2 regions of the Streptomyces sp. NPDC006510 genome follow, and region 2 is predicted to be linked to the other one. Evidence: riboswitches for the same ligand, from Rfam matches in the RefSeq annotation. Region 2 holds a riboswitch; the other holds the start of a gene.
What was found. Region 2 has a riboswitch for thiamine pyrophosphate ahead of thiC (phosphomethylpyrimidine synthase ThiC). Riboswitches for the same ligand answer to the same signal wherever they lie in the genome.
Positions count from the first base shown of each region.

Region 1: it holds a riboswitch for thiamine pyrophosphate, as region 2 does, so the genes downstream of both, thiO (glycine oxidase ThiO) here and thiC (phosphomethylpyrimidine synthase ThiC) in region 2, are expected to answer to the same signal.

Region 1 covers NZ_JBEXPH010000017.1:13,115-18,821, reverse strand. Annotated here, with positions in the region: gene pknB (Stk1 family PASTA domain-containing Ser/Thr kinase) at 1-979, opposite strand, end outside; gene ABZY11_RS08260 (thiazole synthase) at 1,073-1,885, opposite strand; gene thiS (sulfur carrier protein ThiS) at 1,888-2,124, opposite strand; gene thiO (glycine oxidase ThiO) at 2,121-3,305, opposite strand; TPP riboswitch at 3,303-3,416, opposite strand; gene ABZY11_RS08245 (hypothetical protein) at 3,468-3,812, shown strand; gene ABZY11_RS08240 (FAD-dependent oxidoreductase) at 3,913-5,097, shown strand; gene ABZY11_RS08235 (peptide-N4-asparagine amidase) at 5,225-5,707, shown strand, end outside.
Region 2 covers NZ_JBEXPH010000006.1:46,321-52,027, reverse strand. Annotated here, with positions in the region: gene ABZY11_RS03710 (helix-turn-helix domain-containing protein) at 1-170, shown strand, start outside; gene ABZY11_RS03705 (SsgA family sporulation/cell division regulator) at 272-709, shown strand; gene ABZY11_RS03700 (YibE/F family protein) at 790-2,112, opposite strand; TPP riboswitch at 2,183-2,316, shown strand; gene thiC (phosphomethylpyrimidine synthase ThiC) at 2,309-4,123, shown strand; gene ABZY11_RS03690 (hypothetical protein) at 4,211-4,501, opposite strand; gene ABZY11_RS03685 (hypothetical protein) at 4,610-5,434, opposite strand; gene ABZY11_RS03680 (metallophosphoesterase) at 5,617-5,707, opposite strand, start outside.

The DNA of each region.
Region 1 (5,707 bases), on a different contig from region 2:
GCATCTCCAGCCTGCTGGTGTGGTGCGAGACGCCCTGGCCGACCGGGAGCAGCCGCGGGATCACGCTGGTGCGGTCCTCGGCGGCGTCGTGCACCTCGGCGGTGGCCTGCGGCGGTACGGCGTCCAGCTGGGCGTCGGTGAGGCCGGAGCGGGCCTCGCGGGTCTCGGCGAGCAGCGCCACCGCGTCGAACGGGCGGACCTCGGGGTCTCGGGCGGTGGCGCTCGCCACCAGGTCGTCGAGCTCGGCCGGGAGCCCCGGGACGGCGGCCGACGGCGGTGGGACTGCCTCGTTGAGATGCTGGTAGATGACCTGGGCGGGGGTGTCGCCGGCATGCGGCTTGGCCCCGGTCAGCATCTCGTACAGGACGACGCCGCAGGCGTACACATCGGTGCGGGTGTCCGCCGTGCCGGCCTCTATCTGCTCGGGGGCGAGATAGGAGACCGTGCCGAGAACGGACCCGGTGGTGTTGGTGACGGCGCCCACCGCCCGTACGAGCCCGAAGTCGGCGACCTTGACCCGGCCGTCGTCCCCTATCAGGACGTTCTCCGGCTTCATGTCGCGGTGCACGAAGCCCGCCCGGTGCGCGGCGCCGAGGGCGGCGAGGACCGGCTCCAGGATGTCCAGGGCGGCCCTCGGCTGCAGGGCGCCGCGATCGCGCAGCACGTCGCGCAGGGTGCAGCCCGCGACGTACTCCATCGCCAGGTAGACGTACTGCCCCTGGGCGCCCTGGTCGAAGACCGCGACCACATTGGGGTGCGCGAGCCGGGCCACGGACTTGGCCTCGCGGATGAAGCGCTCGACGAACGAGGCGTCGGTCGCCAGTGCCGGGTGCATCACCTTGAGGGCGAGCACCCGGTCGAGCCGGGTGTCCACGGCCCGGTAGACCGTGGCCATGCCGCCCACGGCGATGCGGGCATCGACGCGGTAGCGGCCGTCGAGCAGCTGCCCGACGAGAGGGTCCTGGAGGGTCGTATCCACGCAGGCGAGTCTACGAGCCGCCACGGACACGGCTCACGGGCCGGGGCGGTCCCGGGGCCGTACTGCAGCCGAGCCGTGACAGGGACACGTTCTTCACGCCGTACCGGCGGCTCGGAAGGCCGGGCGCTCCGGGTCCAGCACCGCACGCCCCTCCACCGGCGACGAGGCCTCGGCGAAGTGGCGGCGCGGAATCCGGCCGGCCCGGTACGCCAGCCGCCCGCCCTCCACCGCGTGGCGCATCGCCGCGGCCATCAGTTCGGGCTCCTGGGCCCGGGTCACGGCGGAAGCCAGCATCACCGCCGCGCAGCCCAGCTCCATCGCGAGCGCCGCATCGGAGGCGGTACCGGCGCCCGCGTCGAGGATCACCGGCACCCGGGCCTGCTCGACGATCAGCCGGAAGTTGTGCGGATTACGGATGCCGAGCCCGGAGCCGATGGGGGAGCCGAGCGGCATGACCGCCGCGCACCCCACGTCCTGGAGCCTGCGCGCCAGCACCGGGTCGTCATTGGTGTACGGCAGCACGGTGAAGCCGTCGTCGACCAGGATCTCCGCGGCGTCCAGCAGCTCGATCGGGTCGGGCAGCAGGGTCCGCTCGTCGGCCACCACCTCCAGCTTGATCCAGTCGGTGCCGAGCGCCTCGCGGGCCAGCCGGGCGGTCAGCACGGCCTCGCCCGCGGTGAAGCAGCCCGCCGTGTTCGGCAGCACGCGGATGGAGAGCCGTTCGAGGACGGAGAGCACCGAGCCCCGCACGGTCGGATCGAGGCGGCGCATCGCGACGGTGGTCAGCTCGGTGCCGGAAGCGGTCAGGGAGCGCTCCAGCACGTCGAGGCTGGGGGCGCCGCCGGTACCCATGATCAGCCGGGAGCCGAAGACGGTGTCGCCGAGGGTGAAGAGATCGTCCGACATGGTCAGCCTCCCTGGACGGCGGTCAGGACCTCGACGCGGTCACCGTCGAGGAGGGCGGTGGCGGACCACTGGCCGCGCGGTACGACGGTCTCGTTGACGGCGGCCGCGACGCCGGAGTGCGCGGCGGTCAGGGTGGCGACCAGGGCGTCCAGGGCGGTGCCCGCGGCGAGGACCCGGACCTCGCCGTTCACGGACACGGAGAGGGACGCCGGCACGGGGCGGGGTGCGGGCTCGGTCATGCGGGCTGCTCCTGACATACGGAGACGGCGGCGGAAGGGAAACGGTGCGGGGTGAAGGGGCGGGCCTGCTCGGGCAGCTCGCCGGTGGTGAGGAGCTCCGCCATGACGTCACCGGTGACGGGGGTGAGCAGCACCCCGTTGCGGTGGTGGCCGGTGGCGAGGTGGAGGCCGGGCAGGGCGGTGGGGCCGAGCAGCGGGGCGTTGTCGGGGGAGGCCGGGCGCAGGCCGGCCAGGGTCTCGGTGAGCGGCAGCTCGGTGATGCCGGGGACCAGCTCGTGGGCGTCCCGCAGCAGCTCGTAGACACCGCCCGCGGTGACCGTGGTGTCCCAGCCCATTTCCTCGCTGGTGGCGCCGATGACCAGTTCGCCGTTCTCACGCGGTACGAGATAGACATGGCTGCCCCGGACCACGGCCCGGACCGTCCGGCTCAGGAACGGCGCGTACCCGGCGGGCACGGTCAGCCGCAGCACCTGGCCCTTCACCGGCCGGACCGGCGGCACCACCTCGTCCGGCAGCCCCGGCAGCCGGCCGCTGAGGCTGCCCGCGGCGAGCACGACCTGGTCGGCCGCGAGCTCCGTGCCCCCGGCGAGCACCGCTCCGGCGGCCCGGTCGCCCACCACGCTCAGCCGCTCCACCCAGTCGCGGTGGAAGACCACCCCGGCCCGCTCGCAGGCGGTCAGCAGGGCGGCGGCCAGCCGGCGGGGATCGATCTGGTGGTCGCCGTCGACCCGCAGACCGCCCCGGACGCCCGGCGCGAGCATCGGCTCCAGACGGCGGCACTCACGGCCGGTGAGCCACTCCGACTCCAGGCCGGACCGCTGCTGCAGGGCGTGCAGGTCCCGCAGATGGGCGCGGTCGTCGGCGTCCAGCGCGACGGCCAGGGTGCCGCAGGCACGGAAGCCGGTCTCCTGCCCGCTCGTCGCCTCCAGCTCGGCGGCGAAGGCCGGATAGCGGGCGGCGGAGGCGACGTTGAGACCCAGCAGCAGCTGTTCGCCGTAGTGGAGTTCGGTGACGGCGGCCAGCATGCCGGCCGCCACTCGGGCGGCACCGCCACCCGGTTCGGGATCGGCGACCGCCGTGCGCAGTCCGCGCTGCGCGGCCCGCCAGGCGATCACCAGGCCGATGATCCCGCCCCCGATGACCAGGACATCGGATCCGTTTCCGTTCCGAGAAGAACGCATGGGCTTCCAGCCCCTCCCTTCGCCGGCATGACCCGGATCAGGTTCGTACGGTCGGAGGCCGCCCCAGCCTCCCTCTCAGCCCGGTGCGTCCGGGCTCCCGCGAGTGTTTTACGTTGGCCACCCTAAACCCCGTCCCCCCGGACCAGTAAGGGAGCAGCCACCGTGGCCCGTTCGCTCGACGGACTCGTCCTGGCACCGGTCGCCGACCAGGCGCCCGGCCAGGTCGGTACCCGTACCCGCTTCACGTACCACGAGGAAGACGGCCGGATCTGGGCCGATTACACGGGCGGCGACGTGGTGCGCGGCCATCTCGTCGGCACCCGGGCCGGCGACACCCTCGACTTCCGGTACGTCCAGCTGAAGCAGGACGGAACGACATCTTCCGGCCACTGTGTCTCCACCGTCGTCGACCTCGCGGACGGCCGGGTCCGGCTGGACGAGCGGTGGGAGTGGGAGTCGCAGGAGGGCAGTGGGACGAGCACCGTCGAGGAACTCGCCCTTTCCTGACGATCTGTCAGGTGCTTAAGGTGTACGGGTGAGCGATCAGCAGCAGTCAGAGCAGCCGGACCGGCGGGCAGGACGCCGCGTCGTCATCGTCGGCGCGGGCATGGCCGGGGTGCAGACCGCGGTGGCCCTGCGGGAGCAGGGCTTCACCGGCCCCGTCACCCTGCTCGGCGCCGAACCGCATCAGCCCTACGACCGGCCCCCGCTGTCCAAGGCGGTGCTGCTCGGCAAGGCCGAGGACTCCGCCTTCGACATCGACTTCGAGGCGCTGGAGATCGATCTGCGACTGGGGCGGGAAGTCACCGGTGTGCGGCCCGCGGCGCATGAGCTGGACACCGCGTCGGGCCCTGTCCCCTACGACGTCCTGGTGATCGCGACCGGTGCCGAACCCGTCGTCCTGCCCGGGGTCGAGGGGGTGCCCGGCGTCCATCTGCTGCGTACCCTCGACGACGCGGCACGACTGCGGCCGGTCCTCGACGAGCAGCACGGCGTCGTGGTCGTCGGCGCGGGCTGGATCGGTGCCGAGTTCGCCACCGCGGCCCGCGCCGCGGGCTGCGCGGTCACCGTCGTCGAGGCCGCCGACCGGCCGCTGGCCGGCGCGATGCCCGCGGAGGTCGCCGCCCCGATGGCCGCCTGGTACGCGCAGAGCGGCGCCGAACTCCTCACCGGGGCCCGGGTCGCCCGCGTCGAGCCGGGCCGGGTGATCCTCGCCGACGGCCGTACGCTCCCGGCCGGAGCGGTCGTCGTCGGAATCGGCGCCCGGCCCGCCACCGGCTGGCTGGCCGGCTCCGGCATCGCACTCGGCCCCGACGGATCGGTGACCGCCGACGAGGCGCTGCGCACCTCGCAGCCCGATGTGTACGCGGTCGGCGACTGCGCCTCGTTCCCCTCCGCCCGGTACGGCGAGCGCCTGCTCGTCCACCACTGGGACAACGCGCTCCAGGGCCCGCGCACCGCCGCCGCCAACATCATCGGGGCAGCCGCCGGTGACGGCCCGGCGCCGATGACGTACGACCCCGTTCCGTACTTCTGGTCCGAGCAGTTCGACCGGTTCGTGCAGTACGCGGGCCACCACGGGAGCGCCGACACCCTGCTGTGGCGCGGCGATCCGGCGGACCCCGCCTGGTCGGTGTGCTGGCTGCGCGACGGCGTGCTGGTCGCGGTTCTCGCCGTCGGCCGTCCGCGCGATCTGGCGCAGGGGCGCAAGCTCATCGAGGCGGGGGCGCGGCTCGATCCGACGCGGGCCGCCGATCCCTCCGTACCGCTGAAGTCGGCGATCCGTCAGTAGCGTGCCGCAGGGCGCACGGGGGTGTCCGGTATGCGGGCAACCCCTTGGGCGGCGACCGAGATTGGTGCACTGTGCATCTTTTGGATCCCTGATTCCGGATCACCGACTCGTTTTCCGAAGGAAGTACATGCCCCGACACAGATGGGTCCGCGCCCTGCGCCGGATCTCCGTGGTCTCGGCCTCGATCGCCCTGGCCGGCGGCGCGTTCGCCGTCCCGGCGAACGCGGGCAGTGCCCCGAAGCCCGGATCCAACCCGGCCGTCGACTACCAGGACCCGGTCGACGCGCTGCCGCCGGTCTCCCGGCCCGACACCGAACACTGCGCCGTGACGGCCGTCGAGCACGACTTCGGCAACACCCTCGGCGGGCCGCCGTACACCACCACGCTCACCCCGCCGGACAAGTGCGCGGGCCCCTGGAGCAAGGTCGTTCTCGACTGGTCGGCCAGTGTGAAGGGGCGTCAGTACGACCGTCTCGCAGGGGTGTTCGTCGGCGGCGCGGAGATCTTCCGCACCAGCACCGCCGAGCCCGACGAGGACGGCATCAGCTGGCACGTCGCCAAGGACGTCACCGAATTCGCGCCGCTCCTCAAGGACCCGCAGAAGCTCCAG
Region 2 (5,707 bases):
CCCTGGGCACGGTCTGCGCGGCCATCCCGATCACAGCGGGATTCACGGCCGCCGCGATGGCCATTTCGGTACCCCTGGAGCAGGAAAGCCGGTTGCTTCCCGCAGTCGAACAACTACGTGGCGAAGTGGCCAACCTCTTGCGTTCGTTCGTGTTCTCTATCAGTATCTGAAAAATCACTCCTTGTGATCTGCTATCGCATGCACCACGATGGCGTCAATAGGGCCACGGGGGATCATTCCTGGCCAGATTCATCTACTGCGGGGTTGAACGATGCGCGAGTCGGTTCAAGCTGAGGTCATGATGAGCTTCCTCGTTTCCGAGGAGCTCTCTTTCCGGATCCCGGTGGAGCTCCGGTACGAGGTCTGCGATCCGTATGCGATCCGGATGACCTTCCATCTGCCCGGTGACGCCCCCGTCACCTGGGCATTCGGCCGTGAGCTGCTGCTCGACGGCCTCAACAGCCCCAGTGGCGACGGCGATGTGCACATCGGTCCCACTGAGCCCGAGGGGCTGTCCGACGTACATATCCGGCTCCAGGTCGGTGAGGACCGGGCTCTCTTCAGGGCCGGTACGGCACCGCTTGTGGCATTTCTCGACCGGACCGACAAGCTTGTGCCGCTCGGACAGGAGTGCACGCTGGGTGACTTCGAGGGCAACCTGGAAGAGGCCCTGGGCCGGATCCTCGCCGAGGAACAGAACGCAGGCTGAGAAGAACGGCGCCGCCGACCGGCTCACCGGTCGAACACGGTACCTGCCGAATGGGTGAATTATTCACCTGACGGGGACGTTCAAGGCTTAGCTCTACGACGACGGCCTTTCCCGGCCCGTACGGGTGCCGAAGCTCCGGCTTCCGCGCCGAGCCCTGTGCGGTCCGCGGAGACGACCAGCGCAGCGAGCACCGTCGTCACCGGCACCGAGGCGACCAGTCCGATCGAGCCGACCAGCGTTCGTACGATCTCCTCAGCCACCAGCTCGCTGTTGGCCACCGTCCCCACACTGCTCTGCGCGATGGAGAACAGCAGCAGCAACGGCAGTGCGGCGCCCGCATAGGCGAGCACCAGCGTATTGACGACCGAGGCGATGTGGTCGCGCCCGATCCTGATTCCTGCCCGGTAGAGACCCCGCGCACCCATCGCCGGGTTCGCCTGGTGCAGTTCCCAGACCGCCGATGTCTGGGTCACGGTCACATCGTCGAGGACTCCGAGCGAACCGATGATGACACCGGCCAGCAGCAGACCGCTCATGTCGATGTGCGGGTACAGACCGTGGATGAGGCCGGTGTTGTCGTCGGTGTTGCCGGTCAGGCTCGCCCAGCCGATGAAGAGCGATCCGAGCAGCCCGATCAGCAGCAGCGAGATCAGCGTGCCGATCACCGCGACCGAGGTGCGGGCGGTCAGGCCGTGGCACATGTAGAGCGCGATCAGCATGATCGCGCTGGCCCCGACCACCGCGACGAGCAGCGGATTCGAGCCCTGGAGAATGGCCGGGAGGATGAACAGGGTCAGCACGGCGAACGACACGGCGAGCGCGACCAGTGCCATCACCCCGCGCATGCGGCCCACCGCGACCACGGCCAGGGCGAAGATCCCGGCCAGCAGAGTCATCGGGAATTTCCGGTTCACATCCGTCACCGAGTACTGCAGATCACGGGGCGCGTCGGGGGCGTACGACACGACCACGCTCTGACCGTCGCGCAACTGACGCGGTGCGTCGGGCTGGACGATCTCGACGAAGGTCCGGCCCTTGTCGTGACCGGTCGCCACCTCGATCGTGGCCCTCTTGCACAGTCCCCGTTCGCTTCCCGACGGTGATGTGGTGGCCCCGTCGACGGGCATCTGAACCGCGTTCACGTCCTTGCAGTCCACCTTGTCGATACTCACCACCTTTCCCTGCTGGGTCTGCCGGTCGAATCCGACGCCGGTCCGCTCGTGCGGCGGCGCACCGCCCGGCCAGAGAGCCACCAGACCGACGAGAACGGCGGTGGCGAACGGGATCAGTACGGCCGCGATGACCTTGCGCAGATGTCTGGAGACGGGCGCGGCGGGGCCATGGCTGTGCGAGTGGCCGTGCTGATGGCCCTGCGGTTCGAGGTCGATCTGGGGGGACGTCACCGGCCGATCATCGCAAGAAGAGACGGGCCCTCTGTTCAGTACGCCGGACGGGGCGCTAGCGTGGAGGGACCTTTGCACACGCGGGAGCTCGGAGCACCGGGCTGAGAGGGCGCTGAAATCCGTACATCCGTACGGGACGGGCTGCGCCGACCGCCGAACCTGTTACCGGGTAATGCCGGCGTAGGGAGTAGGTCTCATGACCACAGCGGACGCACGCACGCCTGCCTCGAACCAGAGCGACGAGGCCGGGAAGTCCATCGGCTGGCACAAGGGGTACGTCCAGGGCTCGCGCCCGGACCTCCGGGTGCCGGTCCGTCAGGTGCACCTCACCAACGGCAAGGACGTGACGCTGTACGACACGTCGGGGCCGTACACCGATCCCACCGTCGAGACCGATGTCCGCCGCGGGCTCGCACCGCTGCGGGAGAACTGGATCGTGGCCCGCGGCGACACCGAGGAGTACCCGGGCCGCCCCGCCCGCCCCGAGGACGACGGGCTCAAGCACACCTCGCCGCGAATGGGGTCTCCCCTGCTTGAGCGAAGCCGAGAGCTCGGGGAAGGGCTGCGCAACCTCGACGCGGTCTTCCCCGGCCGCCCGCGACTGCCGCGCCGCAGCCGGGACGGGCAGCCGGTGACCCAGCTCGCGTACGCCCGCCGGGGCGAGGTCACCCCGGAGATGGAGTACGTGGCGATCCGGGAGAACGCCGAGCCCGAGGTGGTGCGCGAGGAGATCGCGGCCGGCCGGGCCGTGCTGCCGGCCAATGTCAACCACCCCGAGATCGAGCCGATGATCATCGGCAAGCGGTTCCTGGTGAAGGTCAATGCCAACATCGGCAACTCCGCGGTGACGTCCTCCATCGAGGAGGAGGTGGAGAAGATGACGTGGGCGACGCGCTGGGGCGCCGACACCGTCATGGATCTGTCCACCGGCCGCAACATTCACACCACCCGTGAGTGGGTTCTGCGCAACTCCCCCGTGCCCATCGGCACCGTTCCGCTCTACCAGGCCCTCGAAAAGGTCGACGGCCGGGCGGAGGAGCTGACCTGGGAGATCTACAAGGACACCGTCATCGAGCAGGCCGAGCAGGGCGTCGACTACATGACGGTCCACGCCGGCGTGCGCCTGCCGTACGTACCGCTGACCGCCCGCCGCAAGACCGGCATCGTCTCCCGCGGCGGCTCGATCATGGCGGCGTGGTGCCTCGCGCACCACAAGGAGTCGTTCCTGTACGAGCACTTCGAGGAGCTCTGCGAGATCCTCGCGAGCTACGACGTGACGTACTCGCTGGGCGACGGGCTGCGTCCCGGCTCGATCGCCGACGCCAACGACGAGGCGCAGTTCGCCGAACTGCGCACGCTCGGCGAGCTGAACACGGTCGCCAAGCGGTTCGGCGTCCAGACCATGATCGAGGGCCCGGGCCATGTCCCGATGCACAAGATCAAGGAGAACATCGACCTCCAGCAGGAGATCTGCGAGGAGGCACCGTTCTACACGCTCGGCCCGCTGACCACCGATGTCGCCCCGGCGTACGACCACATCACCTCGGGCATCGGCGCGGCGATGATCGCGTGGTGGGGGACGGCGATGCTCTGTTACGTCACGCCGAAGGAGCACCTCGGCCTGCCCAACCGGGACGATGTGAAGACCGGCGTCATCACCTACAAGATCGCGGCGCATGCGGCGGACCTCGCCAAGGGGCACCCCGGGGCGCAGGACTGGGACGACGCGCTCTCCGACGCCCGGTTCGAGTTCCGCTGGGAGGACCAGTTCAATCTGGCTCTCGACCCGGACACCGCACGGGAGTTCCACGACGAGACGCTGCCGGCCGAGCCGGCGAAGACGGCGCACTTCTGCTCGATGTGCGGTCCGAAGTTCTGCTCGATGAAGATCTCCCAGGACATCCGGCGCGAGCACGGCGGATCGCAGTCGGAGATCGAGGCGGGCATGGCGGAGAAGTCCAAGGAGTTCGCGGCGGCCGGCAACCGGGTCTATCTGCCGATCGCGGACTGACCCGGGACACGGCGTCGCCCCGGGGCTCCGGCTTCCGGGGCGACGTCGCGCTCGAAGGCCCGCGCTCGAAGTTGCAGGGCTCGGAGTTCAGGTTTCGTGGGTGATCAGGCGTACGGCCGGAGCCGAGACCACCTGGGTGTACGGGACGTCGGGGAGCCGGATGACCGACACCGGCAGTTCCGCGTACCGGGACGCCGCCGAACACAAGGAGCGGGGCACGGCGTACGTCGCGGGCCTGCTCGCCGAGAGCGGCCGGCACGAGGACACCGAGGCACTCGCACGACGGCTCGTGCTGCTGATGGACGGGGCGATCGTCACGGCACCCAGGGAACGTACGACGGCTCCGGCCGCGGAGGCGCGCGTGATCTCGGCAGCCATGCTCGGCGAGGCGGCCCGCCCCCGAACTCGTTCGAACCCAACCCAACCCAACCCGCCCCGAACCGAATCCGGCCCGGCCCGGCCCGGCCCGGGTCTCGTAGGACCCGGTCAGTCCGGTTCGTGTTCGGGGCCGCCGAAGTCGGGACTGGTGAAGTCCGGACTGGTGAACGTCGGGCGGGGGCCCGCCGCCGGGCCGCCGTCCGGGCTGGAGAAGTCCGGCGGGCTGTAGCCGACCTTCGGGATGCGGTTCGCCGAGCGGACCGGCGTGCGTGAGGCGGGGCCGGCGGCGGGATCGGCGAGCGCGTCCCGCAGGAACGGCAGGATGCCGCGCTCCAGCAGGGCGTGGCGCCACGCCTCTCTGGCCCGTGCCACATCCTCCGGCAACTCGTCCTCGGCGTCCTCGGCGGGCTGCGACGTCGATCCGTTGCGCAGTGCCGTGATGAGCAGCCCGACGGCGGCGGCCAGGATCGCGGCGGCCGTGACCGCCGCGAAGAACCAGCCCGCGGAGACCATGGTGGACGCGAAGGACGGTGGTGGGTCGAGCAGCCTCAGCAGATAGCCGGCCAGCAGGAATATGAACGCGGCGGTTCCGGCCAGCACCGGCGCCAGGACCGTGACGACGGCTCCTATGCCCGCGCCCGACTGGTTCGTCCGGCTCGCGCCGGAGACCGGGCCCACATCCTCGTCCTCGCCCTCGGCCGGTCTGCGCAGTTCCTCGCGGGCCCGCACGTAGTGCTCGTACTCGGTGGCGGCCGTCGCGGTGATCAGCTCCGTGGCGTCCAGCGCCATGGTGCGCAGCTGCACGGCGTTGAGCCGTTCGCCGACCGCGGCCAGATCCGGTCGTTCATGGGCATGACGCAGTGCGTCGTCGAGGATCCGCTCGAACTCGGGTCGGTCCTCGGCCAGCAGGTGCGGAGCGCTGTTCATGTGCATCCCCCGATGCTCCGTCGGGCCTGAGTGCCCGTTGGGAACGGGCAGTTGGGCGGAAACGGAGGAGAGCCTGCTACTGATACGCCGATGGTAGAGCGCCCACGGCACGGGGTGACAGGGGGTTTCCGTAAATAGGCCCAGTGGTCGGCGTGGTCAGGTCGTGGGAGCGTCTTCCCAGAAGAACGTCAGTCATGCAGAGGCAGTTGGACGACCAGTAGCTTTCCGGCCATGGTCACTCCGCCGTCCATGGCGATGGCGAGCCCGTCCGCGTACACG